Regions from separate parts of the Bradyrhizobium sp. SZCCHNR1051 genome, predicted to be linked through region 3. Evidence: predicted binding sites of a transcription regulator. Region 3 holds the regulator's gene; each other region holds the start of a gene.
What was found. The regulator LexA, encoded in region 3, represses DNA repair genes until DNA is damaged. The targets are predictions, from matches to a motif close to TGTTCNNNNTGTGTTCNG.

Region 1 (10,549 bases), on a different contig from region 3:
CCGCCGTTGATCTTCGAGATTGGCTCACTCAACAAATCAAAGAACTCGACCAATATGCTCAAGCGAAGGGGACTCAGCCATGAGACCTCCTCTCATTGGATTTCAAGCATCTCCTTCTACTACCGATCTGAATTCGGTTCCGGGCGTGGTCTCCAAACGGTACGATAGCGATCTCCTAACTAGGAGCGTTGGTACACACCGTCCCTACAATAAAGGTCTGCTAGACCATGCTGTAGAAGACAGTGCACGCGCATTCTTTGACTCAAAGGTTTCCGAGTGGTTGGCCGACACTCGGTGGCAGTCCTCCATTTCAGCAATTACGGCTCATCCTGCGTTTGCAGACCTAAAGAGTTTAGGCGACCGATCGGTTTCCTTCGTACTTGAACGAATGCAGAATGGCTCTGTCCATCTTCATTGGTTTCCGCTTCTACATGATCTTTGCGGAGTCGACCCCGTTCCACCTCATGAGCGAGGTTTCGTTCCACAGATGACCGCAAGTTGGTTGCGTTGGGGGCAGCAGACAGGACGCATTTGACAGGGACATGAATCCTTTTCCGAACGTCGCTGAGGGGATCACATTTTTTCCGAAGAGTGATGCGACGCCGAATTACAATTGCATCGCTTGGGCTGTGACCTACGAACAACAAGCTATCTGGCCCGATGATCGCGGACAGATGGGATGGCCGATCCATTTGCCCCGCGAAGAAACGCCTGCGGCATTCCAGGCGTTTTTTGAGAGTGCTGGATTCGTCGTTTGCTCCGACGGAACCCTTGAAGCTGGACACGAAAAGATTGCCATCTATGTCTTGAATGGTCTCGTTACTCATGCGGCCCGTCAGCTGCCGAATGGGCGGTGGACGAGCAAGATGGCGCAAGGCGTCGACGCCGAGCATCCTAGCCCAGATACTCTCGTTGGCCCCGGATACGGGTATGTCAGATTGTATATGCGTAGGCGTTACGACGGGCGTCCTCCGCTTCTTCCGCCGCTGAATCCACTACCACCACTAATAATCCGGCCCTAAACTGAAAGACCGGCGGTGACTGTCGGGTCGCACTCTTTAGAAAACTCGATCTAGGAACGGGTCCGCGCAAGACGGCGTAGTCTCCTGCTGAAATAGACTCAAGCCGCATGGCGATTGTCCTCCGCCAGCGCACGATACGACAGCGCCTCGGCCAGATGCAGCCGGCCGATGGTCTCGGCGTGGTCGAGATCGGCGAGCGTCCGCGCCACGCGCAGCACGCGGTGATAGCCGCGGGCGGACAGCCGCATCGTCTCGGCGGCCTCGCGCAGCAGCTTCTGGCCGGGCGCATCGAGCCTGGCGATCTCGTCGAGCACGGCGGCCGGCGCCTCGGCGTTGGTCCGGATGTGCGGCAGGCCGGCTTTGGCGTAGCGGGCGCGCTGCAGGTCGCGCGCGGCCGCGACGCGGGCCGCGACCTCGGCCGAGCCTTCCTTGGAAGGCGGCAGGATCAGGTCGGCGGCGGTCACCGCGGGCACCTCGATGCGCAGGTCGATGCGGTCCATCAACGGGCCGGAGATGCGCATCTGGTAGTCGGCGGTGCAGCGGTCGATGCGGCCGCGCTTGCAGGCATAGCCGGGCTCGAAGGCGTTGCCGCAACGGCACGGATTCAGCGCGGCGACCAGCATGAAGCGGGCAGGGTAGGTGACGCGGTGGTTGGCGCGCGAGATCGAGACCTCGCCATTCTCCAGCGGCTGGCGCAGCGAATCGAGCACGCGCGGATCGAACTCCGGCAGCTCGTCGAGGAACAGCACGCCCTGATGCGCCAGCGAGATCTCGCCGGGGCGGGCGCGCAGGCCGCCGCCGGTTAGCGCCGCCATGCTGGCGGAATGATGCGGGCTGCGGAACGGCCGGCGCGACGTCAGCGCGCCACCCTCGATCTCGCCGGCCACCGAGGCGATCATCGAAACTTCCAAGAGTTCTGCCGGCGACAGCGGCGGCAGGATCGACGGCAGCCGCGCCGCCAGCATCGACTTGCCGGCGCCGGGCGAGCCGATCATCAGCAGATGATGCCCGCCGGCAGCGGCGATCTCGAGCGCGCGCTTGCCGCTCTCCTGGCCCTTGATGTCGCGCAGGTCGAGCAGGCTTGCGGGTGCCTCCTGGATCTTCGGCTGCGGCCGCGACAGCACCTGCGTGCCCTTGAAATGGTTGGCGATCTGGATCAGCGAGCTCGCCGCGATGATCTGCAAGTCCGGGCTCGCCCACGCCGCCTCGGCGCCGCAGGCGGCCGGGCAGATCAATCCTTCCTCGCGCGCATTGGCGCCGATGGCCGCGGGCAGCACGCCGGCGACTGGCGCGATCGAGCCGTCGAGGCCGAGCTCGCCCAGCACGGTGAAGCCGCCGAGGGCATCCGGCGGAATGGCGCCGATCGCGGCCATCAGCCCCAGCGCGATCGGCAGGTCGTAATGGCTGCCTTCCTTGGGCACGTCGGCCGGCGCGAGGTTCACGGTGATGCGCCGCGCCGGCAGCGCCAGGCCCGAGGCGATCAGCGCCGAGCGCACCCGCTCGCGCGCTTCCGACACCGCCTTGTCCGGCAGGCCGACGATCGCGAAGGCCGGCAGGCCGGGCGCGACCTGGACCTGCACGTCGACCGCGCGGGCCTCGATCCCCTCGAAGGCGACGGTGGAAACGCGCTGGACCATGATGCCCCTCCCGGGCAAGGAGGCTAGCGGATGCCGGCCTTGTTCGCAAGAACAATACGGGAACATTTGTTGCCGCGCTCTGCCGCAATCCATTAACGACAGCCGCGTGGGGTTCAGCTCCGTCCGCCGGGCTTAACGCCCCTTTAGTCCGGCCTTCGCATTCTTCCTCAATTGATGATCGACCCGCGCCTCTGTCACAGCCGAGAGGCGCCCAACGAGGGACGTGCGATGCCTCCAGCGCCTGCGGCAGCTCCGACCGCCAAGACGCCCGCCGGTGATGCGCGGACGGTGTCCGAGCTCGCCACCGACATGCTGCGCCGGACCACCAGCCTGTTCCTGGCCGGTCCGCGGCCGGCGTCGGCCGAGCAGCTCGATCTCTACGATCAGATGTTCGCCCGGCTGATGCCGCAGGTCGCGACCGAGCTGCTGGCCGAGCTGAGCATGGCGCTCGCCAGCGTGGAGCGTGCGCCTTACGCCACCGCGCGGCTGCTCGCCGTTCACCCCGAATTGCGCGTCGCCGGACCGATGCTGGCCAAGGCGGCGGTGCTGACCGAGCGCGACCTCGCCGAGTTCATCCGCACCGGCAGCCCGGCGCATCTCGTCGCGCTCGCCAGCCGCAGGGGCATTAGCGACAGCCTCACGACGCAGCTGATCGCACGCGGCTTTCCGGCGGTGCGTATGGCGCTGGCACAGAACCTCTCCGCCCGGCTGTCCGAGGATGGCTATCGCAGCCTGTTCAAGATCGCCGAGCGCGACGAGGATCTCGCCGAAAAGCTCGCGCTGCGCACAGATCTGCCGGCCAAGCTGTCGCGGGCCTTCGTCGCCGCGGCGAGCGAGGGCGCCCGCGCCCGCTTCATCAAGGCCGCACCGCCGGCGACCCGCGCCACCCTGCAGGCGACGCCGACCCGCTCGCCCGGCGCGGCAATGCGCGCGATCTGGGATTATCAGCAGGTCAAGGCCGAGGTTGCCGCCCTCAGCCGCACCGGCAAGCTCGGCGACTCCGCCGTCAACCGCTTCTGCGCCACCGGCGATTTCCCTGCCGTGATCGCAGCGCTGGCGCTGCTCTGCGTCGTCACCATCGAGACGATCGAAGCGCTGCTGGAGGAGGATCGTCTCACGGATCTGCTGCTGGCCTGCAAGGCGGCGCGGCTGAGCTGGGCGACGACGTCGATGATCCTGCGCGGCCGGCCCGGCTGCGACGCGCTTCCGGCCGATGACCTCGAGGAGGCGCGCAAGCGCTTCGAGAAGCTTGCACTGTCCGAAGCGCAATGGAAGGTGCGCGGGCTCGAATCGCGCTGAGCGAGCGCGAGAGGCGGCGTCAGCCCGGCGGCGTGCTCGGATAGGCCGTGAAGTCGATCTTGAACATCGCCGGATCGAGCTTCTTGGTCGTATCGAGATTGTAGACGGCGATGGTGGTGTCGTAGCCCTGCGGATCGGTCACGGTCCACTGCTTGAGCTGGCCGTCCTTGACGCCGAGCATCAGCATCAGCCGGCTGGTGCCGATCAGCGCCTGCTTCTCCTCGATCGTGATCGTGACGTAGAGGTCGTCGGCCGCGACCGCGATCACGTTGGTGTCCTTGAGCAGGTCGATGCGGTCCGACAGCAGATAGCGCAGCGGCGTCTGCGACAGCGGATAGACGTCCTGGGTCGCGAGCTTGCGGTCGCGCACCACCAGCGAGGAGCCGTCGGCGATGATGTCGATCGGCGTCGGCGGCTCGTATTCGAAGCGGACCTTGCCCGGCTTCTGGATGTAGAAATCGCCCTTGGTCTTGCTGCCGTCCGGGCCGACCTGGACGAAGTTCCCGACCAGCGTCTGCAGCGACGACAGATAGGCGCTGACCTTGGCCGCCTGCGCCTTCTGGTTGGCGTCGAACGAGGTGAAGATGCTGGCCGGCACGTTGCGCCGGGGATCGGGAATGATCGGGTTGGGCGGGGCGGTCTGGGTGGTCGAGGGACTCTGGCCCGAGCGCTGCTGGTCGGAGGCGCTGAGCTGGGAGCCGCTCTTCGGGCCTGATTTCGGAGCCGGCGTGCCCTGCGCGGCGGCGTGACCGGACGCACCGGCGACAGAGCATGTCGTCACGGCGCAGGCGACCAGCCAGGCGCAGATCCGGCGCCCGCGCGAAGCTGCGTGATACGAAAACGTGCTGTTCAACAAGGAGCTTTTCAAAACGACGTCCTGAGTTTTACGCGTTCTATCCCGGATCGGGCGGGCAGCGTGATCGTAATCGCGTGAAGATCGGGCACCGAAACGGCGTTTCTGCGGCCATCGGGGCCGTCAGAATCCGCCTTCCTCCTCGGGCACCAGGATCTCGCGCTTGCCGGCGTGGTTGGCCTGGCCGACGATGCCTTCCTGTTCCATCCGCTCCATCAGCGAAGCGGCCTTGTTATAGCCGATCTGCAGCCGGCGTTGAATGTAGCTGGTCGAGGCCTTGCGGTCGCGCTTGACCACGGCGACCGCCTGGGAGAACAGGTCGTCGCCACCGCCGCCGCCCATGCCGGTGGCATCGAACACGGCGCCATCCTCCTCGCTCGGCTCCTCGGCGGTGACCGCCTCGAGATATTCCGGCGAGCCCTGTGCCTTCAGGTGCTTGACGACCTTCTCGACCTCCTCGTCGGAGCAGAACGGGCCGTGCACGCGGCTGATGCGGCCGCCGCCGGCCATGTAGAGCATGTCGCCCTGGCCGAGCAGCTGCTCGGCGCCCATCTCGCCGAGGATGGTGCGGCTGTCGATCTTGGAGGTGACCTGGAAGGAGATGCGGGTCGGGAAGTTCGCCTTGATGGTGCCGGTGATGACGTCGACCGACGGGCGCTGCGTTGCCAGGATGACGTGCAGGCCGGCGGCGCGCGCCATCTGGGCGAGGCGCTGCACCGTGCCCTCGATGTCCTTGCCGGCGACCATCATCAGGTCGGCCATTTCGTCGACGATGATGACGATGTAGGGCAGGGGATCGAGGTCGAGCTTCTCCTCCTCGTAGATCGCCTTGCCGGTCTCCTTGTCGAAGCCGGTATGGACGGTGCGGGTCAGCTCCTCGCCCTTGGCGCGCGCTTCGCCGAGACGGGCATTGTAGCCGTCGATGTTGCGCACGCCGAGCTTGGCCATCTTCTTGTAGCGTTCCTCCATCTCGCGCACGGCCCATTTCAACGCGACGACGGCCTTCTTCGGATCGGTGACGACAGGCGTGAGGAGATGCGGAATGCCGTCATAGACCGACAATTCGAGCATCTTCGGGTCGACCATGATCAGCCGGCACTGGTCCGGCCGGAGCCGGTAGACCAGGCTCAGGATCATGGTGTTGATGGCGACCGATTTGCCCGAGCCGGTGGTGCCGGCGATCAGCATGTGCGGGGTGCGGGCGAGATCGATGATGATGGATTCACCGCCGATGTTCTTGCCGAGGCACAGCGGCAGCTTGGCGACGCTCTCGGTCGCCTCCTTGGCGACGAGCAACTCGCGCAAATAGACCTTCTCGCGATGCGCGTTGGGCAGCTCGATGCCGATGGCATTGCGGCCGGGCACGACCGCGACGCGCGCCGACAGCGCGCTCATCGAGCGGGCGATGTCGTCGGCGAGACCGATGACGCGCGACGATTTGATGCCCGGCGCCGGCTCCAGCTCGTACAGCGTGACGACCGGGCCGGGATGCGCCTTGACGATCTCGCCGCGCACGCCGAAGTCCTGCAGCACGCCTTCCAGCGCGCGCGAATTGGCCTCCAGCTCGCTCTTCGACAGCGGCTGGCGGTCGGAGGATTTCGGCGCCGCCAGCATCGAGACCGAGGGCAGGTCGTATTTGTCGTTGGACTTGCGCGCCGGCGTCTTGGCCGCGGGCTTCTTGCGGGCGCGGGGAGCGGGCTCCTCCTCCTCTTCTTCGTCCTCGCCTTCGTCGGCCTCGTCCTCGTCGCCGCCGTGCTCGTCCATCTCGGGCGCGAGCGTCGGCTTGCCCTGGCCGCGGCCCAGGCTCGGCTCCTGCCGGCTTGCGGCGGCGGCGCGCGGCTGCGGGCCTGATGACACCAGTGCGCGGTAGGCCGTGCTCAGGAACCAGACGACCTGCGCCTTGGCGCTCATGATGGCGTGGAACACCCAGCCGAGCCGGATCGCCTTGCGGTCGTCGTCGTCCTCGGGGTCGGCCAGCGGCGTGTCGTCGTCCTCATCCGCGAGCAGGCTCGGATCGGCTTCCTTCGCGCCCATGCCGCCGGCCACCAGCAGGCAGCCGATCATCGCAACCAGAAGAAGGGCGCCGAGCACCAGCCGATAGATCACACCGGGCGGCCCGAACACTACGGCCGGTGCGCGCACCAGGGCGTCGCCGACCACGCCGCCGAGACCGGTCGGCAGCGGCCAGGCGTGCGAGCGCGGCCAGCAGCTGGCAAGTCCGGCGGCGATGACGGCGCCGAGCACCCAGGCGCCGAAGCGCAGCGCCTCGCGATCGAACGGCCGATGCGTCATCATGCGCCAGCCGCGGATCGCGATCGGCAGGATGACCATGATGGCGCCGAGGCCGAAGATCTGCATCAGGAGATCGGCGCCGATCGCGCCGGGATAGCCGACGATGTTGCGGATCGCGCGCGAGGTGGCGTGGCTCAGGCTCGGGTCCTGCACCGACCAGGTCATCAGCGCCGCCGCGGCGATGCCGGACAGGCCGATCAGCGCGAGGCCTGCGAGCTCGCGCAGCCGCCGCACCAGCGCGTCGCGCAGCGACGTCGGCAGGTGGTTGACCAGGGGAATGACTCGTTCGATCGCCGGCATCTGCATCAGCCCCGCGATTATCCCAGGACCTCGACCAGCCGGTGCAACGCCTCACCAGTGGAGTCGGCATCGGCCACCAGCGCCAGCCGGATATAGCCGGCGCCTGGATTGAAGCCGTCGGCTTGCGGCCGCGCCAGGTAGCTGCCGGGCACAACCCGCACGCCGGCGTCGCGATACAGCCGCAGCGTCACCTCCTCGTCGCCGCCGCGGTTCGCCACGTCGAGCCAGACGCAAAAGCCGCCATCGGGCCGCCTGTAGCCATAACGGTTGCCGATGATCTGGTCGGCGAGGTCGAACTTGGCGCGGTACAGCCGCCGGTTGTCCTCGACATGTGCCTCGTCGCCATAGGCGGCCGCCGCGACATGCTGCAGCGGCACCGGCACCTGCGGCGCCGCGACGTTGCGCAGCTCGTGGAAGGCGGCGAGGAATTTGCGGTCGCCGGCGGCGAAGCCGATGCGCATGCCCGGCACGTTGGAGCGCTTCGACAGCGATTGGAACGCGACGACGTTGGCGTAGTCGGGGCCGGCATGCTCGAGCATGCTGCCGGGCGCCTGTCGCGTGTAGATCTCCGAATAGCACTCGTCGCTGAAGATCAGAAAGCCCCAGCGGTCGGCGAGCCGGACCAGCTTGCGCATGTAGTCCGGGCTGGCCACCGAGCCCTGCGGATTGGCGGGCGTGGCGAGATAGAACGCGACAGTGCGCGAAAGCGTCGTCTCGTCGATCGCATCGAGATCGGGCAGGAAGCCGTTGTCGCGCGTGGTCGGCAGATAGATGGAGTCGCAGCCGGCGGTACGGGCGCCGACGCCATACACCGGATAGAACGGGTTCGGCATCAGGATCGCCGATCGTCCGCGGCGCGGGCCGACATGGCGGAGCGCGGCATGGGCGGCGAAGAACAGGCCCTCGCGGCTGCCGTTCAGGACGAGAACCTCGTGCTCGGGATCGATCGCGCGCGGCAGTGCGAATCGCCGCGCCAGCCAGCCGGCGGCCGCCTTGCGGAACGGCTCGATGCCCTTGGCGGCCGGGTAGCGGCCGAACTCGGCGATGTGCTGGGCCAATACAGGCCCGACGAAGTCCGGCACCGGATGCTGCGGCTCGCCAACGGCGAGCGTGATCATCGGCTTGCCCGGCTTGTAGGGGGCGAGCAGCTCGTTCAGCCGCGCAAACGGCGAGCGTTCGCTCTCCGAATGGCTGGCGCCAGCGGGCGCGGGGGATGAAGCGGTCATTGCCATACGTAAAACGCGCGCCAAACCAGTGGAAGCCGCCGATCGCCCATGAACCGGTGCCTTTGTGGTCACCATAGGTGGGGCGAGGTTAAGACGCGATTAACCATCGGCGCTGCCGCCCGTTTTGATCGGTTTTTCCGGCCCGATCCAGAGGCAATTTCGCAACAGCGGCGGACATTGTGGCGATTCGGGTGGGGCGGCGGGAACCGTAGGAGGGCAAGGCGACCGCAGAAGGCGGCGGCTTGCACACCGCCGAGCAGCGCATTCGCGCTCAGACCGTGGGCATGGCGCTGCCGCGACCTCGGATGGAGCCGCGGCACCGCCGCGCTTCTGCCCATCCTACGGGCCATCGGCTCGCGCGCGAGGGAAAAGGGCGGCCCGGTGCGCCGGAATATCAATGGGAATCTACGCGCACCGGGCCTTGGCCGAACTACTTGGGGGCTTAGTTCGGATGACGATCAATTAGCACCCTCGTTTTTCCCTCGTATTGCCAACTTCCGAAGATTTGTAGAATTTGATTTCGGAAGCCACCGAATGCGGCGCGGCCGGGCCGATTGCTTAACGGAGATGTCCGCCTCAGCCGTGGCTTTCTGGTCGCAGCGCGGGCGACGCACTTATTAGCTGCTCATACCCTCTGCCGCTCGGTTGGCCCGAGAATCTTGTCTGACCGGAAACACTCAGTCACATCCCGCATCATCAGACATTTCACGAAACGAGATCGGCGCATCGCGACCATCTTTGACGGGCATCAGCGATTCCGGTGGCGTGCCGACGAACGTGTGCGCGCCGAGGACTCTGACTTTCGAAAGAGCGTCGATGATGCGTCTGAGACTGCCGGGCGTGCTTGCCCTGATGCTGCTGGCCATGCCAATGACCGCGCCGCCCCGCATCGCGATGGCAGCGCCGGCCGCGGTTGCGACCTTGATCACGGTCGAGGGTAACAGGCGCGTCGAATCCGACACCATCCGCTCCTATTTCAAGCCGGGTCCCACCGGCACGCTCGATGCCGGCCAGGTCGACGACGGCCTCAAGGCCCTGGTCCAGACCGGCCTGTTCGCCGACGTGAAGATCGACCGGCAGGGCGGCCGGCTGATCGTGCGCGTGGTCGAGAATCCCGTGATCGGCCGCGTCGCCTTCGAGGGCAACAAGAAGGTCAAGGACGAACAGCTCACGGCGGAAGTGCAGTCGAAGCCGCGCGGAACGCTGTCCCGTCCGATGGTGCAGTCGGACGCGCAGCGCATCGCCGAGATCTATCGCCGCTCCGGCCGCTACGACGTGCGCGTCACGCCGGAGATCATCGAGCAGCCCAACAACCGCGTCGACCTCGTCTTCACCATCGAAGAGGGCGTCAAGACGGGCGTGAAGTCGATCAGCTTCGTCGGCAACAACACCTATTCCGCCGCGCGCCTGCGCGACGTCATCAAGACGCACGCAACGAACTGGCTCAGCTTCCTCGGCAACAACGACGTCTACGACCCCGACCGCGTCGAGGCCGATCGCGACCTCATCCGCCGCTTCTATCTGAAGAACGGCTATGCCGACGTTCAGGTCGTCGCGGCGCTCAGCGAATATGACCCGGACCAGAAGGGCTTCCTGGTCACGTTCCAGATCGAGGAGGGCCAGCAATACCGCGTCAGCTCGGTGCAGTTCCAGTCGAGCGTCGCGGCGCTCGACGCCAACACGCTGCGCGGCTATTCGCGCGTCAATGTCGGCGCGCTCTACAACGTCGAGCAGCTCGAGAAGTCGGTCGAGGAGATGCAGATCGAGGCCTCGCGTCGCGGCTTTGCCTTCGCCGTCGTGCGTCCGCGCGGCGACCGCAATCTGGAAGCCCACACGGTGGCGATCGTGTTCCAGGTCGACGAGGGTCCGCGCACCTATATCGAGCGCATCACCATCCGCGGCAACACCCGCACCCGCGAC
Region 2 (10,549 bases), on a different contig from region 3:
GCAGCGGCAGGAACGGCGGTCTTGGTGGCAGCCTTGGGCGCAGCGGCGGCCTTGGCAGGCGCAGCCTTGGCAACAGAGTCCTTTGCAAGAGTGGTCTTCGCGGCGGATGCTTTCGCGGCAGTCTTGGCAGTCTTTTCAGGCATTGCGCTTCTTTTGTTCTTAGTGGACTTGGCAGCCGAGGCCTTCGCGGCAGCCCGAATCTCCTTTACAGGAGCCCGGGCACGGCCCTTGGAAACGCTGCGGCTGGCCGCGGCGGCTTTTTTTGTACTCTTGGAAGCACTCTTTTTACGCGTTTTCTGTGACACAGCCTGCGCGCGGAACTGCCACGCCCCTGTTTGATGTTGCGGGAACCTAAAAGGGCGGCCAAAAAGGTTACGCATGGCCGGGTTCGGCTCTGAGAATGTGCTATATATAGCACATTTGCCGCAAAAATCAATGATTTAGAGGCCGCAGGGGCGGTATTGTGACGGATCCACGAAGTTAGGGTTAAGTGAAGCGTGCCGGAATAGAACAACTCGTGCAGCGCGTCCCGCTCGCCGCAAGAGGTGTTCTAGGCCATTGTTTCCGCGTAACGATTTCGATCGGCGCGACGGCGCCCCGCAGGCCGGGGCGCGCTGGTGAACGCGCAGGTAGCGAGACGACCGTCAGTCTCCGGCGCCGGGCTTCGACGAAAAATATTTCTGGAACTTTCCATCCTCGCCGTCGTGCTCCTTGGCGTCGGCCGGCGGATCCTTCTTCTGGGTGATGTTGGGCCAGGACTTGGCATATTCGGCGTTCACGCCCAGCCACTTCTCCAGCCCCGGCTCGGTATCCGGCTTGATCGCGTCGGCCGGACATTCCGGCTCGCACACGCCGCAATCGATGCATTCGTCCGGATGAATGACCAGCATGTTGTCACCCTCGTAGAAGCAGTCTACCGGGCAGACCTCAACGCAATCGGTGTATTTGCACTTGATACAGTTTTCGGTGACGACGTAAGTCATCCAAGGCTCCGGAACGGATCGACAATTCGGCTGGCTTGGACTAGCGCAGGACGTGTTGTGCCGCAAGTGAAGCGGGGCGAAGAACTGAACCGGATATTGCTCTGGCGCAATCCATCAGGATCGTCCGCCATCCAGATCATCGTACAGTCCGCGCACGGAGGCGGCATCGCCGCGGCGCTCGGCAAAGCCGGTCACCTTGAGCACGCGCACGCTGCGGTCGAGCGCGATGGTCAGCACGTCACCGGTCTTCACCCCGTGGCCGGGCGACGTCTCGCGCACGCCATTGATCCGGACATGGCCCGACGACACCAGCGCCGCGGCACTGGTGCGCGCCTTCACCAGCCGCGCATGCCACAGCCATTTGTCGAGGCGCTGGCGCTCTGACGGGGTGTCGGACGTCGGCGTTGTCCTTCCAACCTATCTTGCCAACCGATCTTGCCGCTCAATCCTTGCGGTTGTTCGCCGCGAGCTGCTCCTTGAGCGCGGCAAGCTTGGCGAACGGCGAGTTGGGATCGACCGGACGGTCGCGATCCCGGCCTCCGCCGCCACTCGAGGCGTAGGGCCGCAGCGCCGGACCGCTGTCGCGCTTGTCGCGACCGCCCTTGCCGAAGTCGCGGCCGCCGCGTCCCTCACCACCGAACTTGCCGCCCTTGTTGCGATCGCGGTTCTGGTCGCGCCCCTTGGCGTCATGGTCGCGGCGCGGCCCGCGCTCCTCGCGCGCCGGCGCCGATGCGCCCTCGGCTGGAGCCGCACCAGCCTCCGGCGGGCCCTTGCGGAAGTCCTTGCCGAACTCCTTCATCCGGTCGCGTCGGCCCTGGCCGCGGTGATGGCGCTCGCGCGCCTCGCCGCCCTCGGCCGGAGCCGTCCCGGCAGGCGCCTGCCCGCCGCCGGCACCCTGCCCGCGCTCGTGCTGCGGACGGTTGGGCCGGCCGCGATGATGATGGTCGTGGCGCGGCCTGCGCTCCTCCGAGCGCCCGCCCGGCCGCCAGACCTCGACCAGGACGGGCTCGGCGGCAGCAGCGGCCTCGGCCGGAGAAGCCGCGGTCGCGGTAGATCCAGCAGCAGCTTCAGTCCCGGCAGCTTCAGCCGAAGCATCGCCGATGCTTGCTGCAACGGCGGCTTCCGCCTCGGCGACGACGCTTTCGGCAACCGTCTCGGCCACGGACGCCTCGTCCGCCGCATCCGGCGTGACGAAATCGACGGTCGGCAGCGATGCCAGGGCCGACACCGACGCGGTTTCCGCCTGTTCCTCGCCGACCGCCGCGGGCACGGCGACGGCCTGCTCGGTCACCGGAGCGACGGCGGCCTCCGCGACGGTGGGAACCTGCTCGTCGGCCGGCTCGCCGGCGACAAGCGCGAGGTCCTCGCCCGGCACGGCCTGCGCTTCTGCCGGCTCAGCCGGGGCGGTCTCCACAGCAGCGGCCTCGGCAGCAGCAGCCTCGACGGGCTTCTCAGCCGGCTTGGGCGGCAGGGGCGGACGCTTCTCCATGCGATAGCCAAGCGCGCGCAGGATCGAGGCGAAGTCCTCGCCGGCCGAACCGGTGAGCGAGGTCATCGCCTGCGTCACTACGAAGCCGCGGCCGTCGAAGGCGCCGGCGGGCTTTTCGCCCGGTGCATTGTCGCGCCAGGCCAGGGCGGGACGAATCAGGTCGGCCAGCCGCTCCAGGATGTCGACGCGCACCGCGCGCTCGCCCGCCTGCTTGTAGCCGAGCACGCGATAGGCATCGCGCGGCAGCGCCTTGTCGACCGGGAACGAGGTCCGGCCCGAGCTCGCCAGATGCTGCGCGCCGGTCAGCGCGGACATGTCGACATTGCCCTGCTTCTCGGCCCACAGCAGCGCAGCGAGCGCGCGCGCCGCCGGCTTGAGCAGCGCCGGGACGTAGATGTGATAGGCGCCGAAGCGCACGCCATATTTGCGCAACGTGGCGCGCGACGGCTGGTCGAGATCCTTCATCTCGGCCGCGATCTTGGCGCGCTCGATGACGCCGAGCGCCTCCACCAGTTGGAACGCGATGCCGCGGCCGATACCGGTGATGTCCTCGGCCTTGGACAATTCGAACAGCGGGCCGAGCAGCTTCTCGATATGCGTCTTCAGCCAGAGATCGAGCCGCGCCTGCACCTTGTCGCGCGCAGCACCCGTCAGCCGCTCGTCGGCGATGATGCGCAGGCGCGGATGCAGAGCGTCGTCGGCCGCGACCAGCTTCGCGACCGCGTCGCCGGTCCAGCGCACCGTGCCGTCGGCGGTGAGCACGATGTGCTCGTCGGGCGCGCTGGACAGCTTCTCGGCGCGCGCCTCGATCTCGCCGGCCAGCGCCTTCTGGGCAGCAGCCTGCAAGGCCTTGGCCTCCGAGCCGGCTTCGGCGGCGTCGGGCGCGAAGGTGAATCCATCCAGACGGCCGATCGCGTGCCCTTCAACGATCACTTCGCCGGTCTTGCCGATTTCCGTATTCAAAACACTGTTCTCCCGCAGGCGCCGCATCAATACACTGGTACGACGATCAACGAAACGCTCCGTGAGCCGTTCATGAAGGGCGTCTGACAATTTATTTTCGAGCTCGCGGGTAATCCCCTGCCAATAATCAGGGTCGCGCAGCCAGTCTGGCCGGTTGGCCACGAAGGTCCAGGTACGAATCTGTGCAATCCGCCCCGACAGCGTGTCGATGTCGCCATCGACGCGGTCGGCCTGATCGACCTGTGCGGCGTACCAGGCGTCCGGAATACGCCCCTTCTGCATCAGGAAGCCAAACACGGTGGTCACCAGCTCCGCATGGGCGGCCGGCGACAGCCTGCGATAATCGGGGATCTGGCAGGTTTCCCAGAGACGCTCGACCGCGGCCGCGCCATGCGCCATGTCGCGCACCTCGGCGTCGCGCGCGGCATGATCGAGCACGCGCAGATCCTCCGCGATCGGCGCGCGCGTCAGCGCCTCATGCCCCGGCGCGATCGCCAATGAGACCTGAAGCGCGCTCAAGGACGCGAAATCAAGCCTGGAGTTCCGCCATTGCAGCACCTTCACGGTATCGAAGGTGTGGTTCTGGAGCGCATTGACCAGCTCGGGCTCGAACGGCGCACAACGCCCGGTGGTGCCGAACGTGCCGTTGCGCGTCGCCCGTCCGGCACGGCCCGCGATCTGGGCAAACTCCGACGGCGTGAGCCGGCGGAACTGATAGCCGTCATACTTGCGGTCGGACGCGAAGGCGACGTGGTCGACATCGAGGTTGAGCCCCATGCCGATCGCGTCGGTGGCGACGAGATAGTCGACGTCGCCGTTCTGGAACATCGCCACCTGCGCGTTGCGGGTTCGCGGCGACAGCGATCCCAGGACCACAGCGGCGCCGCCATGCTGACGGCGGATCAGCTCGGCGATGGCGTAGACCTCGTCGGCCGAGAAGGCCACGATGGCAGTCCGGCGCGGCTGTCGCGTGATCTTGCGGTCGCCGGCGAATTCGAGCTGCGACAGCCGCGGCCGCGTCACGGTCGATACGCCCGGCAGCAGCCGCTCGATGATGGGGCGCATCGTCGCAGCCCCGAGCAGCAGCGTCTCGTCGCGGCCCCGCCGGTTGAGGATGCGGTCGGTGAAGACGTGGCCGCGCTCGAGATCGGCGGCGATCTGGATCTCGTCGACGGCGAGGAACGACACGTCGAGATCCCTGGGCATCGCCTCGACGGTCGACACCCAGTAGCGCGGGTTCTTCGGCTTGATCTTCTCCTCGCCGGTGATCAGCGCAACGGCCTCGCTGCCGACGCGATCGGCGATCTTGTTGTAGACCTCGCGCGCGAGCAGCCGCAGCGGCAGTCCGATGATGCCGGAGGAATGCGCGAGCATGCGCTCGATCGCCAGATGCGTCTTGCCGGTGTTGGTGGGGCCGAGCACGGCGGTGACGCCGCTTCCGGGAGCACGGTCGGACGCGCGCTCGAAAGGCGAGGCTGCCGAAGAAGACGAAAAAGCCATTCGTTAAATTGGGTCTCGAGGCCGGCGTTGCAGGCGCGCGGGTCAGGCGCGATGGATGCTGGAATTATCGTCGTTCTGAGAGGCTGCGATCCTCACACCTGTGTCACATTGCTACGCATATAGGGACGCAGCTTAAGCTTCGGAACGCCTTGAGAACGAATCACGCCCGAATCGCTGACTCCAGCGCCTTTCCGGCTTCGTTCACCGCAACATCTCGCGCCGCGCGATCAAGGCAGCACTAGATCAAGTTTTCACAGTCTCGACAAGCAACGCTTTCGCGAGGGAACTGGCGCTGTTTTCGAGCAGACCCGAGTCGAATCAGAATCGGCGAAGAGTCAAACGGATTCACGCGAGCCGTCGTTCAGGCCGCGCGCCGGATCACACATGCTGGCTTTCCGGACGGCCTCGCAATGACGGCGCCGGCCGGACAACGAGGATTCCGCCGCGCGCTACTGCGTTTTCGCGACGTGCGGCGAAGCCTGGGTGATGAAGGAGGTCGCCTCGAGCATCGCCTTGCCGAAAGAGGTCGGAATCACGACCCGGAACGGCACCAGGATGCGCGTGCCCGCGAGCGGCACGAAGAAGATCTCCATGTTGCGGGCCTGGGCGAGATATTTGATCACCGGCCGGTCCGGGATGTAGCCCGCAACCGGCGTGAAGTAGACCGCGCAGACCAGCGCCGGACCACGATAGCCTTTGTCCGCCTTGACGTTCTCCATGCGCTTGTAGTCGAGCTTGAGCTCGTAGCGCATGCGGCCGTCGAACACGGGCGCAGCGCCGCGGCACGAGTCCGGCGACAGCAGCTCGCCATTGCCCGGCACCCGCACCAGCGAGGCCGTCATCGGATCGAGCACGCCGCGCTTGTGGGCATCCGTTACCGGAATGCGGTCGGGATCGACCGGCGGCGTCGGCTCGATTGCGAAATCCTTCACGGTGCCGTTCTGCAGATTGATGCGGATCTGCTCGGACTTCTTTCCCGTGGTGGTCGAGGCCTGGTAGCTCTGCCCGACCAGGGCGCCGTTGACGACGCGCCCCTGCACCGACCCGGTGCCCGATCCTTGGGAGAAGCTCTTGAGCAGGCCCGCGGTGCCGCCCTGAGCTGCGGCGCCGTACTGATCATCCCCGATCTCGACCGCCCAGGTGCCCTTGCCGACGGGGATGCCAGCCAGCGAAGCCTCATATTGGGCGTCCAGCCGGGCCTGTGCCCAGGCGCCGTGGGGGGCCAGCAGCAGGAGCGCCGCGATGGAGCCGGCCACCGCCAGGCGCCGGAAACGGAAGAAGGCCGTGCTGTTGGTCACGTCGAAATGGTCCTGCCGATCCGCTTGTCGGGCCCCGGCCCCTGTGCCGCGCCACTGCTGTTACTTACGCCAAAAACGCTCCTGAACAACGCGAACCGGTCACATCCTGGCCGATTGTCCAGCGCTTTACGTCCGGCTCCGCTTCCGGCGAAGCCGCATCGGGCGGCCCAACTCCCCGTGAGCCCCTGCAATCCGCCGGGCTCGACAGGCCGGTTTGACGCGCCATCGCGCGAACGTCCACTCATCACGCCCGAATGCGCCCTTTATGTGGTCTCCGGCGATCGGCTATGATGTTGATTGTACGACGTCTTTCGGAGAAAAACGGCCATGCGGACGCCTATGGCCGGACGCCGTGCCGCGGGCGCAAATACCGCCGCCGTGAAGCGAGGCAGCCCTGCGATTCGGCGCGTGGCTAAGGGGCCACCGGCCCCATCCCTCAAAACCTTGACGAAAAGCCGCATCCCCCCTATAGGACCGCATCTCCCAGAGACGAGCTGGACGAGTTTTGGACCCCCGCGGCCCGCCGACACAGGCGGACGAAGGGTGCGGGGATGAGAGAGGATTTACTGCCATGTCGCGGCGCTGTGAACTGACGGCCAAGGGCCCCCAGGTTGGCCACAAGGTCAGCCACTCCAACATCAAGACCAAGCGGCGCTTCCTGCCGAACCTGTGCAACGTGACCTTCATCTCGGATGTACTCGGCCGCAACGTGCGCCTGCGCGTCTCGACCAACGCGCTCAAGAGCGTCGACCACAATGGCGGCCTCGACGCCTATTTGCTCAAGGCTAACGCTGCGGCGCTGTCGCCGCGCGCGCTGGAGCTGAAGCGCGCCATCGAGAAGAAAGCGGCGGACGCTGCCCCGGTCGCCAAGGCGAGCTGAGAGAGCAAGCCGAAATCCACGATTGATGCAGAAGCCGGACGCGTCACAGGCGGGGCTTCGAGCGAAGCGAGATATCGAAACGGCCGGATCGAGAGATCCGGCCGTTTTGCTTGCGGATGCCGTGACCAGCCGACAACTCTGGACACGGCAGCCGGCGCGGGGCGACCGGACACGTCGAGTGACCATCCGTTCGTACGGCGGCGCCATTCGATCACTTCGCTATGTCCGTCGCGCGGCGCGCAACAGCGACCCAGACGAAGTGCCATAGGAACCGACCTCCCCAACACCAGCCCGATGCTCTACACTCGTTGCGGTAGCATTATCGCGGACATTCCTTTGTCATGAAGAATATTGTCATCTGCTGCGACGGCACCGGCAACGAGATCAGCGAAAACATCTCGAACGTGCTCAAGCTCTATCGCTGCCTGCGCAAGACCGACAAGACGACGCCGCTCCAGGCCGTGTTCTACGATCCCGGCGTCGGCACCCTGACACAGCCGGACAGCTGGCATCGCTTCAGGGCCAATTTCAACATGGTGCTGGGGCTCGCCACCGGGTACGGCCTCGACGACAACATCATCAGGGCCTACTGCTTCCTCGCCACGCATTACCAGCAAGGCGACCGCATCTTCCTGTTCGGCTTCTCACGCGGCGCCTACACCGTGCGCGTGCTTGCCGGACTGATCCACAAGGTCGGGCTGATCTCGCCCGATCAGATCAATCTCGCCGGCTCGGGCGTGATCGCCTACAAGAAGTACTCCTCCGACAATCCGAAGGCCGGACGCGGCATCACCACCGAGGTCGAGAGCACCGAGGACGAAGGGCCGATTCCCGAGAGCCGCGACGATCAGGCCGCGCAATTCGCGCGCATCACCTCGACACGCTGGCCAACGATCCATTTCGTCGGCGTGTGGGACACGGTGGCCAGCGTCATCGTGCCGCGCACCGACCGGTTCCTCGCCCTCCCCAGCCTTGAGGAACTCGCCTTCTCGATCGAGAACCCGAGCGTGAAGATTTTCCGGCAGGCCGCTGCGATCGACGAACGGCGCTGCATGTTCCGGCTGAAGCCGTGGAACATGCCACAGACCTTCACGCCGAACCGCTTCAACAAGGCGCATGCGGGACCGCAGGACGCCAAGCAGGTGTGGTTCGCCGGCGTACATTGCGACGTCGGCGGCGGTTATCCCGAGGCGCAGTCGGCGGTCTCGAAGTATCCGCTGCTGTGGATGATCGACGAGGCGGTTGAGGCGGGGCTGGCGGTCAATCCGCGCACGGTGAACCAGCTCGCCTGGGGCGTGCAGCGCAAGAACAGCCCGTTCTCCTATGTGGCGCCGAGCATCCAGGGCCCCCTGCACGATTCGATGAGGCCGGCCTGGCGGCTGCTCGAATGGCTGCCGAAGAGCGCGACGTACAAGGAGTGGCCGGAGCGCAAGGCGCGTTTCGGATTCTACATTCCGAATTGCGAGCCGCGCTTCATTCCCGAGGGCGCGTTCATCCACGAGAGCGTGCTGATGCGGATCGCGGAATCGCAGGACTACCGGCCCGTCAATCTGCCCGCGTCCTATGAGCGCGTACCGCTTCCGGTCAAACAGAAGGCGGAGTAGCAGCAACAGCGCGTTGCGGGTCGAGCAGCGTCTTCGGAGGCTCGCGCGTGGCGGATCGCCTCAGATCATGCGCAGATGGATGACGCCGTCGGTCACCTCGCCACGGGCGAACTGCTCGCGCGCCATCTGCTCGAACGCCGTGCGGTTTCGCTGCAGATAAGCGAACGCCTGATTGCGTGTGCCGAAGCAGGTCTCGAGATGACAGACCTGCCGCGTAGCGCCGATTGCAAGCGCAAATGCGATCGTCTGGCCTCCACGCTGCGTCTCGTCCTTTGCAATGCGAACGTCTGTAGCTGTCGACTTGGCCACGTCAGCCTCCTCGGTACGAAGGTCGGGTCTGTACGCGGGACGCGGTTGAGGCGTAATGATCAGGCATGGATCGCCCGTCTGTTCGAGCACCAGCAACGGATCTGAAGTTCCGATAGTTCCACCGGGCAACCGACGTCGGAAGGCGAGATGAAGCGGCCCTAGCGAGCGACCTTCTTCCGCCGCTTCGGCGCAGGCGCCGCATCAGAACCCGCTTGCGCAGCTTCCGCTTCCTTGGCGAGCCGCAACACGCGTAGCCGCTCCATGTTCTTGCGGACCGCCGTCGCGCGCTGATCCCATTCGGCGCGCGCCTTCGCCCCGTCCTCGGTGGCGACGCGCTGGCGCTCTGACCGCGCAATGCTTTCGGGGGAGCGTTCTGACATCTTCTTGGTGGCCATCGACTGATCCTTCCGGAGATGCGGGTTACCGTCGAGACGCAGAAAGCCCGCTCAATACAGGATCGAGCGGGCAAACCAGCCATTTCAGTACATCCGTGAAATGGCCCAAGACGTCAGATCAGTACGATCAGACCAGCGCGAGATTTTCTGCGCTGGTTTTACCGCGCATCTTGTCCGTCTTGACCTCAAAACTGACTTTCTGGCCTTCAGCCAAGCCAGCGAGACCAGCGCGTTCAACCGCGCTGATGTGAACGAACACGTCGTTCCCGCCATCCTCCGGCTGAATGAAACCAAAGCCCTTCTGGCCGTTGAACCACTTTACGGTACCCTGCATGTCTATCTCCAAATCATTAATCGCGCGACCATCACGCGATCCTCATTCAACTGAGCGATGACTTTTGGAAATAGCCCACAGGCACATTCAGAAAGGCACAGCGGCTAATCGAACTACCTCAAGGTAGAGATTTTCTGGGGGAATACAAGGCCACGGGGCAAATATAGTTTGCCGAGAGCCGGAACCGTGAGTCGGCTCACGCTGGCAATATCAGCAAATTGCCCTTATCTTCACTGGACCATCGGTAACGGCCTGGCCATCGATGGCTGAGAGACACTCGTGCTCCCGCCTTCCGACGAAGGGGATCATCGTGTCTCGCACGTATTGTGCTCATCACATTGTGAGCAACACGTTTCATTGACGCCGCTCTGCTGAGCGCGCCGCTCCCCCGCCGCAGCGCTGATCGGCTTCGCCAACCTAATTTCATCGATAGAGATGAAGACAAGGAGGACACTTTTGCAGGTTCTTGTTCGTGACAACGACGTCGAGAAGGCGTTGCGCATCCTGAAGCGGAAGATGCAGCGCGAAGGCGTATTCCGCGAGATGAAGCGCCGCAGATCCTACGAGAAGCCATCGGAACGCAAGACGCGCGAGAAATCCGATGCGATCAGGCGCCAACGCAAAGTCGCGCGCAAGCTGGCCATCCGCGAAGGCTTGCTGCCTGCGCCGGTCAAGAAGGTACCTGCGTCGCGGCCGGGCGTGCTGCCCTCCACGACCTCGACGCGCCCCGATCGTGATCGGCCGCGGGATTCACTCACCTCTGCAACGCCGCGCAGCTGAGCGAACGACGGCAT
Region 3 (10,549 bases):
ATCCTGTTCTTCGACGACCTCGCTGAAAACATCGACGGCGCGCGGGCCAGCGGGCTGCAGGCGGTGCTGGTGCGCTCGACGGCCGACATCGCCGCGGCGCTGGAGGCGCTCGGGATCTGATCGCATCGCGCAAGGGTGCGTCATGGCCAGCGGCGTGACGTTCTGAAAGGCTGCGCTCGCAATGACGGTGCCACTCATGCAAAATAGTTCTCGCGACACGATGTGCCCGAGCTTTGCTGCTCTCATCTCACCCTCCTCCAATCGGAGGGCGCAGGGAATGCCGGGCTGCTGGCCGCAACCCATGGCCCGCCTGCAGAAAAAAAGCAGGCGGCAGTCACCACAGGTCCAGCCGACATCCGGCATTCCCTGCGCGATGGTCTTCACGTTTATACGCGATCTCCCCGGTGCCCGGCTTGTTGGCCACCGTCGCCGTCGGGATCATCATCACCCGCCGGCTTGGCATCAGCTTCGGGATGCCAGGACCACGCGACTTCACGTCCGCGCCATGCCGTTCGTCCGCGCGCCATCAGGGCACGCTGCGACACGTCGCGGCCACCGCATCCCGCGCTCCACGTCCGTGACGATCGCGAAGCGCCCCTCCTGTCGAGCACGGGACCAAATCAGCATAGCAGACTTTTCCGAAAAAGCGAATCCTAAATTCGACCGCCGGCAAGGGCGCGATCCGGCCCGTCTCCCGCCGCATCCGCTGGTCGCAGACGACCCGACCGCCTAAGCTGTCCGCTCCTGCACGCCCCGCCGCCCGGAAGAACCGAATGCCCCTCGACATCATTTGTTTGCGTGATCGGCCGACCTGATCCCGCGCGTGTTCTCGCCCGGGCTCGATGGTCTTTAGCTCGAGTTCATGCGTCAAGACCGGACGGCGATGTTGTACTTCGACTCGCCCGTGTTCGACCAATATGCGGACTGCGCCTACGTGGCGCTCGCCGGTGACGAGGTGGTCGGGCGCGCCTTCGCCGTCCCCTTCACCTTCGGCATCGACGGCCGCCGCACGCTGCCGGATGCGGGCTGGGACGAGGTGATCCGCTGGGGTCACGAGGACCGCCTGCTGGGACGGCGGCCGACGACGATGAGCGCGCTGGAGATTGCGCTGCTGCCGAAGGCGCGCGTGCCCGGCAGCTCGCTCGCCATGCTCGCGGCTCTGAAAGGCTGCGCACGCGCCAAAGGTTTTGCCGAGCTGTATGCGCCGGTGCGACCGAACCAGAAACATCTGGCGCCGCGGACGCCGATGCGCGCCTATCTCGATCAGCGGCGCGAAGACGGCCGATTGGTCGATTCCTGGCTGCGCACGCACCTCGGCATCGGTGGCGAGATCGTCAAGATCGCGCCGTGCTCGATGACCATCGTCGGCACGCTTGCCGAGTGGTCGCAATGGACCGGCGTGACCTTCGATCGCTCGGGTGAGATCGAGGTCCCCGCTGCTCTCGTGCCCGTGCTCGCGTCGGTCGAGCACGACCATGCCGCCTATGTCGAGCCGAATGTCTGGATTCGGCATCCGCTCTAACGCGGTGCAGGCCGTCCGCGCGACGATCAACGCGCCGGCACGACGCGCTCGTCCAGAAATCCGATCACCGCGTCGAACGCCTGCCGTCGATTCCGCTCCATCAGGATCATGTGCGTGCCCTGCCCGATCTCGACCAGGCGCTTGTACGGCGCGCTCACGAGACGAACGAACAGGTCGTGCGCCACGTCGAAGCGAACGTCCACATCCCATTCCGCCGAGAGCACGAGAACAGGGCAGTTGATCGTGCTGGGATCGTAGATCGGCTGGTCCACGGTCCAATGCTCGCGCACGTCCTGCACCGCGCCCGAAGGCGCGCGGATCGCGCCGGGGTACGGCGAGTCCGGATCGGTCGCGAGCGTCGCCTCCGCCCAGGACTCGAACCAGCCGTCCGGAATCAGCTTGTCCCGCGCCTGCTCCGGAGCGGCGCCGCGCCACGCAGCCTCGAACGCGCGCGGGCTGACGATCCGATAGGCGCCGAGCGGTCCGCCGGCGTCGATGCGCAGCGGCTCGCTGGACAGCCAGAGCGGCGTCACCAGGATCAGCTTCTCGAGCTTCGCGCTCGCCGCGCTCGCGAGCATGCCCGCGACGGTGGCGCCCCAGGACATGCCGAGCACGTTGGCGCGCGGGACGTCGCGATGCCGGCAGATGAAGTCCACCGCCGCGCCGAAATCGTCCACGGCGGTCCGCGCATTGACCAATGGAGATCCCTCCTCGGCCGCCCGCGACATCTCCGGCGGCCGGCTGGAGCCGCCATAGCCGCGCGCATCGACGGCCCAGACATCGTAGCCGGCCTGCGCCAGGACATCCATGAAGGAGGCGCCACCAACCGCGACGTCGAACAGGCTGGCGGATGAAAAGGTGGCGCCGTGCATCATCACCAGCGTGCGCTCGGCCGAGAACCGTTGCACGTCATGCCGGCGCTTGTTGATGAGCTGAAGCTGTACATCGGACACCGGGCCTTCGATCAGGCGGCGCTCGGAAACGATGCGCGAGGAGGACGTTGCGTTCTCGGTCATGGTCACCTCGGATCAGGCGAACTGCCACGCGAACCGGTCGCCGTCGCGGCTGATCCGCCCGGCCGAGGACTCGGCGAAGTGGGTCGTGAACACGAGGGAGCCGGTCTCGGCGGCATGGTTCATCGCCCATCGGCGTGAGGTCCGCGCCGCATCCGGAAATTCGCAATAGACCGAGTTCCAATCCGGACGCGCGACCTGCAGCGGATGATGCATCACATCGCCCCAGAACAGCGCGCGCTCGCCGCGCGAGGTGAGACTGATGCAGGCGTGATCGATGCTGTGACCAGGGCTCGGCAGATAGCGGAAGCCATCCACGACCTCGCTGCCATCGACCGTGATCTCACGCGCGAGGCCGGCCTCGACGATCGGCAGCACGCTGTCTTCGTAGACCCCTGGCAGCGGCGGATGCAGCATGCGACCGAGACCGGCCGCATCCCTGATCGCGGCATCCGAGCCGTCAGCGGCCGACAGTGCCGCCAGATAGGCGCGCTCGCGGCCTGAGAAAACGTACCGGGCGTTCGGAAACACCGGCGTCCAACGGCCATCGGCAAGCTGCGTATTCCACCCCACATGATCCGCGTGCAGATGCGTCATCAGGACGAGATCGACATCGCCAGGGGCGACGCCGGCCGCCCGCAGCCGGTCGAGAAACGGCTCGTTCAAGCGATGCAGAACTGCTGCGCCGGGCCGCTCCTTGTCATTGCCGGTGGCCGTGTCGATCAGGACCACCCGCTCCGGCGTCCGCACCAGCCAGCTATGGATGCTCAGGCGCAACGATCCCGTGTGCGGATCGACCGATCCCGGCCCCACCTGGCCTCGTTCCCGAACGATGCTGTCTGCTTCTACGCCCGGAAACAAAAACTCGCCCTCGACCGCATCGAGGCCGATCTCGAAGATCCTGGTGATGGTGGCGTCTCCGACGCGATAGGTCGTGATGTCCTGCATGTCTGGCGGCCTCGATCCGAACGGTGGTCTTGTCTGGGCCGAGATCTAGGACTAGGTCATACATTCCTCAAATCGATCCAGCTCATGCAGTCCATCGATCACTTCGATCTTCGCTCCTTCGACCTCAATCTGCTGGTCGCGTTCGACGCGCTCATGCAGGAGCGCAGCGTGACGCGCGCGGCCGCACGCCTCAAGGTGGGTCAGCCTGCGATGAGCCATACGCTGTCGACGCTTCGCGTGCTGCTGCAGGACGAGCTGTTCGTCCGCGTCGGCGCCGTCATGCAGCCGACGCCAAAGGCTGCGGTGCTCGCCGGGCCGGTTCGGGCGGCGCTGGGGCAGATGCAGGCAGCGCTGCATGCCGCACCGGAGTTCGACCCGGCGACCGAGCAGCGCACCATCCGCCTGGGATTTTCAAGTGAGGTCGAGCTGCTGCTGATCCCCGAGCTCACCGCGGTGCTCCGTCGAACGGCGCCCGGCGTGCGGCTTCTCAGCCGGCCGACCGAACGTAACGAGGTGCATCGCCTGCTCGACGACGGAGCCTTGGATGTCGCGGTCGGCTGCTTCGACGCCGTCGCACAGCGGCACAGATCCCAGCTCCTGTTCGAGCAGGCGCTGAGCTGCGTCTACAATCCAAAGCGCATCGCGATGAAAACGCCGATCAGCCTCGCCGACTATCTGTCGCTTCCGCACGCGCTGGTGACGCTGACCAACAGCCTGCAGGGCTGTCTGGAGGCGGCGCTGGATGAGATCGGGACCGAGCTCAACGTGGTCTCAGCCTCCTCGGAATTCCTCAGCGTGCTGGCGACGGTCGCCGCATCACCGGTGATCACGACGATACCGACCAGGATGGCAAAGCTCTACGGGCCGCGATTTGGGCTGACGCTCTGTCCCGCGCCGTTGAAGCTGCGGCTGCCGGCCGTCTCGATGGTCTGGCCGCTGCAGCTCGATCGTGATGCAGCATCGGTCTGGCTGCGGAACATGGTGGCGGACATCCTGCACACGACCGAGCGAGCAGCCTGTCGTGCGGCTGCGGGATAGCATTCAAAATGAACTCTCTGCATCACGTCTGCTCCGGCCGCGCGCGGCTCGCCGCCGAGGTTGCCGGCCAGGGAGACCCTGTCGTCTTCCTGCACGCCGCAGTGTTCGACCGCTCCATGTGGCGCGCGCAGATCGAGGGCGTCGCGGCAACGCATATGGCGATCGCCTATGACCGGCGCGGATTTGGTGAGACGGTCGCCTATGAGGAAGCTCATTCTCCGGTCGAGGACCTGCTCGCCGTCGTCGACGCGTTCGCGCCGGGGCGGCCGGCGACGCTGATTGCCTGCTCGCAAGGAGGCCGCATCGCGCTCGACTTCGCGCTTCGCCATCCGTCACGTATGGCATCGCTGGTGCTGATCGCACCTTCGATCAGCGGCGCGCCGGAGCCGGTCTATCCACCGGAGATCAAGGCGCTAACGGCGTCGTTGGCCGCTGCCGAGGCCGCACAGGATTGGGATCGGGTCAGCGCTATCAAGGCGCATCTGTGGGTCGACGGTCCCTTGCAGCGCGAGGGACGCATCTCCGGCGAGCCACGCGAGACGTTCCTGAAGAAGAACGCCGCCGCACTCCGCGCGCCGCCAACCGGCGCGACTCTCGATATGGCACCAGCCTTCCCGCGCCTCGCGGAGATCGTCGCGCCATCGCTCGTCATCTGGGGGGACTTGGACTTTCCTCACATCCAGCAGCGAAGCAGGCTGCTCGCCGCAACAATGCCGAACGGGTCAGGACATGAGCTGGCCGGAACGGCGCACCTGCCGAGCCTGGAACGTCCGCAGGAGGTCACGCGGTTGATTGCAGACTTTCTCGCGCGATCGTGAGGCAGCGGCCCGGACGCGGCCCACATCAGACGATCAGAAGGCAGGAAGCGGCCTGAGCCCTTGGCCGAGCCGTGCGCGTTCGGTTAGAAGGCGATTCATTCGATCTGCCGTCTCCGTCCGAAGGAACTCTCATGGCCCTGATGCCGGTGTCTGATGCGTTGTCCGCCGTGCTCGCCGGCGCCGAGCCGCTGGCCGAGGAGCTGGTGACGCTGGACGAGGCCCATCACCGCATCCTGGCCCGCGACCTCGCGGCGCTGCGGACGCAGCCGCCCGAGGCGATGTCGGCGATGGACGGCTACGCCGTGCGCGCGGCGGACGCAGCCCAGGCCAAGGTGCGGCTGAGGGTGATCGGCGAGGTCGCGGCGGGGCGGCCGTTCGATCGCGTGGTCGGACCCGGCGAGGCGGCGCGCATCTTCACTGGTGGCGTTGTCCCTGAGGGCGCCGACGCGGTGGTGATCCAGGAGGACACGATCGCCGAAGATGGCCACGTCGTCATCACCGAGGCCGCGATCAAGGGCCGGCACATTCGGCCCGCGGGCGTCGACTTCCACCAGGGCATGGTGCTGCTGAAGGCGGGCCGCCGGCTCAGCGACCGCGACCTGTCGCTGGCGGCCAGCATGAATCATCCGGCACTGCCGGTGCGGTGCCGGCCGAAGGTGGCGCTGCTCGCCACCGGCGACGAGCTGGTGATGCCGGGCTCGACGCCCGGCCCGGGCCAGATCGTCTATTCCAACGGCTACGCCCTGCGGGCGCTGGTGCGCAGCGAGGGCGCGACACCGATCGATCTCGGCATCGCCGCGGATACGATGGAGGCCACGGTCGCCGGGATCCGGCGGGCGCGCGAGGCCAAGGCCGACATCCTGATCACGACCGGCGGCGCCTCGGTCGGCGATCACGACCTCGTCAAGCAGGCGCTCGAAGCCGAGGGCGTCGAGATGGCGTTCTGGAAGATCGCGATGCGGCCGGGCAAGCCGATGATGCACGGACGGCTCGGTGACATGAGGGTGATCGGACTGCCCGGCAATCCGGTGTCGTCCTATGTCTGCGCCATCCTGTTCCTGGTGCCGCTGATTCGGCGGCTGCTCGGCCGCGACGAAGCTCGCATGCCACGCGAGACCGCCCTGCTCGGCCGCGAGCTCGGGGCCAACGATTCGCGCGAGGACTATCTGCGGGCGCAGCTCGAGGAGCGCGCCGACGGCACGCTGATCGCAACGCCGGTGACGCAGCAGGATTCGTCGCTGCTCGGCAATCTCGCGCTCTCGCAGGCGCTGGTGATCCGGCGGGCGTTTGCGCCGAAGGCCGCCGCCGGCAGCCCGTGCGAGATCCTGCGCCTGCCGAGCTAGGCCGTTTCCCCCGGCAAAGCCCGGTCCGTTCACTACAATTTAAGGATTGCGGAACACACATCGAACATATAGTGTCCGTTCATGATTTGTTTTTAGTATGTTGCGGGCGACGCGATGATGGTCCGACTCCAAGGCGCTCTCAGCCGGTTTGTGCTCAAGGCGCAGCTCCTGGACTCGGACGACAACAAACTGGGGACCAGGTCGAGATGCTGACGCGCAAACAGTACGAACTTCTGCGGTTCATCAACGAGCGGCTCAAGGAAGCCGGCGTGCCGCCGTCCTTCGACGAGATGAAGGATGCGCTCGATCTGCGCTCGAAGTCCGGCATTCATCGCCTGATCACGGCGCTCGAGGAGCGCGGCTTCATCCGCCGGCTGCCCAACCGCGCCCGCGCGATCGAGGTGATCAAGCTGCCCGAGCTGTCACAGGCCGCCAACAACCGCCGCGGCTTCACCCCATCGGTGATCGAGGGCAATCTCGGCAAGGTGCGCACCAGCACTCCCGCGCTGGACGATGGCGAGCGCCCCGTCGCGGTGCCGGTGATGGGCCGCATCGCCGCCGGTACCCCGATCGAGGCGCTACAGACGCGCAGCCACACCATCAGCGTGCCCGCCGACATGCTCGGCAACGGCGATCACTATGCGCTCGAGGTGCGCGGCGACTCCATGGTCGATGCCGGCATCCTCGACGGCGACATGGCGCTGATCCAGCGCAACGAGACCGCCGACACCGGCGACATCGTGGTAGCGCTGATCGACGATGAGGAAGCGACGTTGAAGCGCTTCCGCCGCCGCGGCGCATCGATCGCGCTGGAGCCGGCCAACACCGCCTACGAGGTGCGCATCCTGCCGCCGAACCGGGTGAAGATCCAAGGCAAGCTGGTCGGGCTGTATCGCAAGTACTGATCGCGGACGCGATCGGTCGATCGGCGACGGGCGCACGCGCTTCGCCGCCGATCGAAATTGGTCACGCGCGAATGCACCTCAGGATGTGCAGCGCGGCATGCTCAAACGCTTGTGATCGCCCGCGGGCGCACGCGGTGCAGATCAGCGCAGAATTGCCGTGAAGCGCGCGCTAACATCACCATCGATGTCCACTCTGATAGAGGCCTGCGCCTGTCCGGGGGGAGCGTGGGTCGGCTATCTCTCAACGAGGAGCGATCCGATGTGTGACTACAGCCTCCATGCGGTTGCGTCCCGTCCCGCCAAGGTCGGCGAGACGTTGATCTCGACGACGTTTCGCGGCACCGCCACCCGCGGCTTCGCCCTCGAGAGCGAGCCGACCGTCGCCGTCTGCATGCTGCCCGGCACCGAGTTGGCATTTGTCGAGGACGTCCGCTACGACAGCCGCTGGCTCTGGACCCGGACGATCCGCGAGCGCGTCGCGAAGTTCAACAGCATCGAGACGCACATCCCCGATCGCCATCACGACGCGATCGAATTCGCCGACGGCCGCCACGTGCTGGTGACCCAGCTCTGCGAGGGCCAGCGCGTCACCGTGCTACAATTGCCGGTCAGCAAGCAGCCGGCCGAGCGCCGCCCGGGCATGGCGGAGGACGTTCCGGCTTCGCAGGCCACACCGATTCGCCGCATCAGCATCACCTGAGCGCCTGCGCGTCCGCATTTCTCTCGGTCATGAGCGAGCTTTCGGCCGGGGGAGATTTGGTTTCTGCAAGCGCAAGGTCCTTTCGGGCGAACCTCACGCTCCGGCATCGCATCGAATAGGAACGACATCCCTCGGCCGGCATTGTGTGCCGGGGGAGCTTGCCGCCGCGGTCAACAAGATCGATTGGAACAAGGCCGACCGGATCACCGAGCCCGGCCGCTACATGCTTCCGTTCGGATGGCTAACGGTCACGGTTGATGACGTCGCCGTCTGGCAACGATATCCGGGCGCTGCGTTCACGCTGGTCGAAGGTCCCTCGCTGTTCGATGGACCCGACGACACCGAGTATCATCTCAGCACGTTGTATCATCTCAGCACGTTCGAGCTGTCCGGCGCTCAATCCTGCTCGCCCTGCTCCGTCTCCGGCGGCGTCGCGTCCTGAAGCCGCGACACCGGCGCACGCGGCGTCAGCGTCGTGTCGAACTCGCCGGCCTCGGCGGGCGCCGGCCACCACGGGCGGTCGGTGCCGCCAGCGCGCACCGGCGTGACGGAGAAGCCGGTGCCCCGCTGCACCAGCATCAAGGCGCCCTGCTGCTGCAGGCGCTGGCGATCGATGACGGCCGCCGCGCAGGATGACGGCGCGGCGCGCGCGGTGACGATCAGCGCGGCACGGGCGCAATCATCGTCGAGCGCCTCGGCGCGCAGGGTCAAGGCGGCGAATCGGCCGTCGGCCATCGCGACCACGCAGCCCGCCTCGTCGCAGGAGACGCCATCGGCGAGCGATGAATCCGCCGGCAGCCGGGCATCGGCGTCGGCCGCGAGCCACTCCTTGGTGGCGAACACGTCCTTGCCGGTGCGCATCACATGCAGGCGTCCGTCACGGCCGCGCACCGCCACCGCGCGCCCGTCGCCGGCGATCAGGACGTCGGGCAGCGGCGTCGTGGCGGCCCACGCGGTGGCCACCACGAGCCCGACGGCGCCCGACCAACGCAGCGGTGTGCGCAGCAGGCCGATCAGGATGACGCCGAGGCTGGCCAGGATCAGCGGTCCGATGCCGAAGCCCGGGATGCGCCCGACCGCGCCGGGCAGCGCCGCCACCCAGCGCGTCACCGCGATCATCCAGTCGATGCCGAGGCCCATCAGCGTCCACCAGGGACCGTCGAGCCCGAACGGCGCCGCCAGCAGGCCGAGCAGTCCGGCGGGCATCACCAGCACCGAAACCACCGGCATCGCCGCGAGATTGGCGAGCACGCCATAGGGCGTGACGCGATGGAAGTGGAACGCGGCATAGGGCGTGGTCGCAAGCCCCGCGATCAGCGAGGCCAGCAGCAGCATCGCGAGCTCGCGGCCGCCCCACAGCGCGATGCGCTGCGTCGTGGAGCTGTCCGGCGTCGCAAACAGTTTGGGCAGGCCGAACTGCACCAGCGCGACCAGGCCGAGCGTCGCCGCGAACGACATCTGGAAGCTCGGATGCACCAGCGCTTCGGGTGCCGCGATCAGCACGATCATCGCCGCGACCGCGAGCGTGCGGAAGGTGACGGCGCGGCGATCGACCATGACCGCGATCAGCACCACGGCCGTCATGAAGAACGATCTCTGCGTCGCGACCTCCGCGCCCGACAGCAGCAGGTAGAACGCCGCCGCGACCAGCGCCGCCGCGGCCGCCCATTTCTTGATCGGATGGCTGATAGTGAGGCCGGGGATCAGCGCAAGCAGCGCGCGCACGGCGAAGAACACGACGCCGGCGACGACGGCCATGTGATAGCCTGAGATCGACAGCACGTGGCCGAGGCCGGAGACGAACATCGCATCGTTGACATCGGGCGTGATGGCGTCGCGCCGGCCGGTCAGCAGCGCGGTGGCGATGGCGCGCTCATCGCCCGTCAGGCGGGCACGGATGCGTGCGTCGATCGCATCGCGCAGACCCTGCATGGCCGCCGCATAGCCCAGGCCGAAGCCGGCGGCCTGCGGCGGCGTCGCCGTCGTGATCGCGCCCATCACGAAGCCGGAGGCGCCGATGCCCTGGAAGAACATGTCGCGCGCGAAGTCGTAGGATCCCGGCCGCACCGGGGCCATCGGCGGCAGCAGCCGCGCCTTGAGCTGCACGAAGCTGCCGACCTCGGGCGCCGTGCCCTTACGCACCGCGAGCCTGACACGCGCGATGGTGACGGCGTTGCGCGGGCTCTCCATCGACGTCACCCGCAGCACGATCCGATCGCTGCGCTCGCGGACGTCGCGCGCCTCGACGAAGCCGGACAGCGC

Region 1: a site for LexA is predicted at 2,707-2,724, ahead of QW868_RS09055 (YifB family Mg chelatase-like AAA ATPase). Genes of this name have one in related genera too.
Region 2: a site for LexA is predicted at 5,076-5,093, ahead of QW868_RS07240 (helicase-related protein). Genes of this name have one in related genera too.

Annotation. Positions count from the first base shown of each region.
Region 1 is NZ_JAUEYJ010000006.1:120,947-131,495, reverse strand. It holds gene QW868_RS09065 (hypothetical protein) at 1-83, shown strand, start outside; gene QW868_RS09060 (hypothetical protein) at 543-1,022, shown strand; gene QW868_RS09055 (YifB family Mg chelatase-like AAA ATPase) at 1,121-2,659, opposite strand; gene QW868_RS09050 (DUF2336 domain-containing protein) at 2,888-3,958, shown strand; gene QW868_RS09045 (outer membrane lipoprotein carrier protein LolA) at 3,978-4,811, opposite strand; gene QW868_RS09040 (DNA translocase FtsK) at 4,935-7,409, opposite strand; gene QW868_RS09035 (aminotransferase class I/II-fold pyridoxal phosphate-dependent enzyme) at 7,421-8,635, opposite strand; gene bamA (outer membrane protein assembly factor BamA) at 9,446-10,549, shown strand, end outside.
Region 2 is NZ_JAUEYJ010000005.1:55,290-65,838, forward strand. It holds gene QW868_RS07225 (CarD family transcriptional regulator) at 1-143, opposite strand, end outside; gene fdxA (ferredoxin FdxA) at 645-983, opposite strand; partial or broken gene QW868_RS07235 (RNA-binding S4 domain-containing protein) at 1,098-1,364, opposite strand; gene QW868_RS07240 (helicase-related protein) at 1,426-4,935, opposite strand; gene QW868_RS07245 (DUF3108 domain-containing protein) at 5,385-6,164, opposite strand; gene rpmB (50S ribosomal protein L28) at 6,805-7,113, shown strand; gene QW868_RS07255 (DUF2235 domain-containing protein) at 7,455-8,717, shown strand; gene QW868_RS07260 (hypothetical protein) at 8,778-9,122, opposite strand; gene QW868_RS07265 (transcriptional regulator) at 9,185-9,421, opposite strand; gene QW868_RS07270 (cold-shock protein) at 9,549-9,755, opposite strand; gene rpsU (30S ribosomal protein S21) at 10,212-10,535, shown strand.
Region 3 is NZ_JAUEYJ010000001.1:312,878-323,426, forward strand. It holds gene QW868_RS01385 (HAD family phosphatase) at 1-120, shown strand, start outside; gene QW868_RS01390 (hypothetical protein) at 884-1,522, shown strand; gene QW868_RS01395 (alpha/beta hydrolase) at 1,549-2,538, opposite strand; gene QW868_RS01400 (MBL fold metallo-hydrolase) at 2,551-3,483, opposite strand; gene QW868_RS01405 (LysR family transcriptional regulator) at 3,568-4,521, shown strand; gene QW868_RS01410 (alpha/beta hydrolase) at 4,530-5,339, shown strand; gene glp (gephyrin-like molybdotransferase Glp) at 5,471-6,682, shown strand; gene lexA (transcriptional repressor LexA) at 6,889-7,587, shown strand; gene QW868_RS01425 (hypothetical protein) at 7,847-8,287, shown strand; gene QW868_RS01430 (hypothetical protein) at 8,511-8,729, shown strand; gene QW868_RS01435 (ComEC/Rec2 family competence protein) at 8,684-10,549, opposite strand, start outside.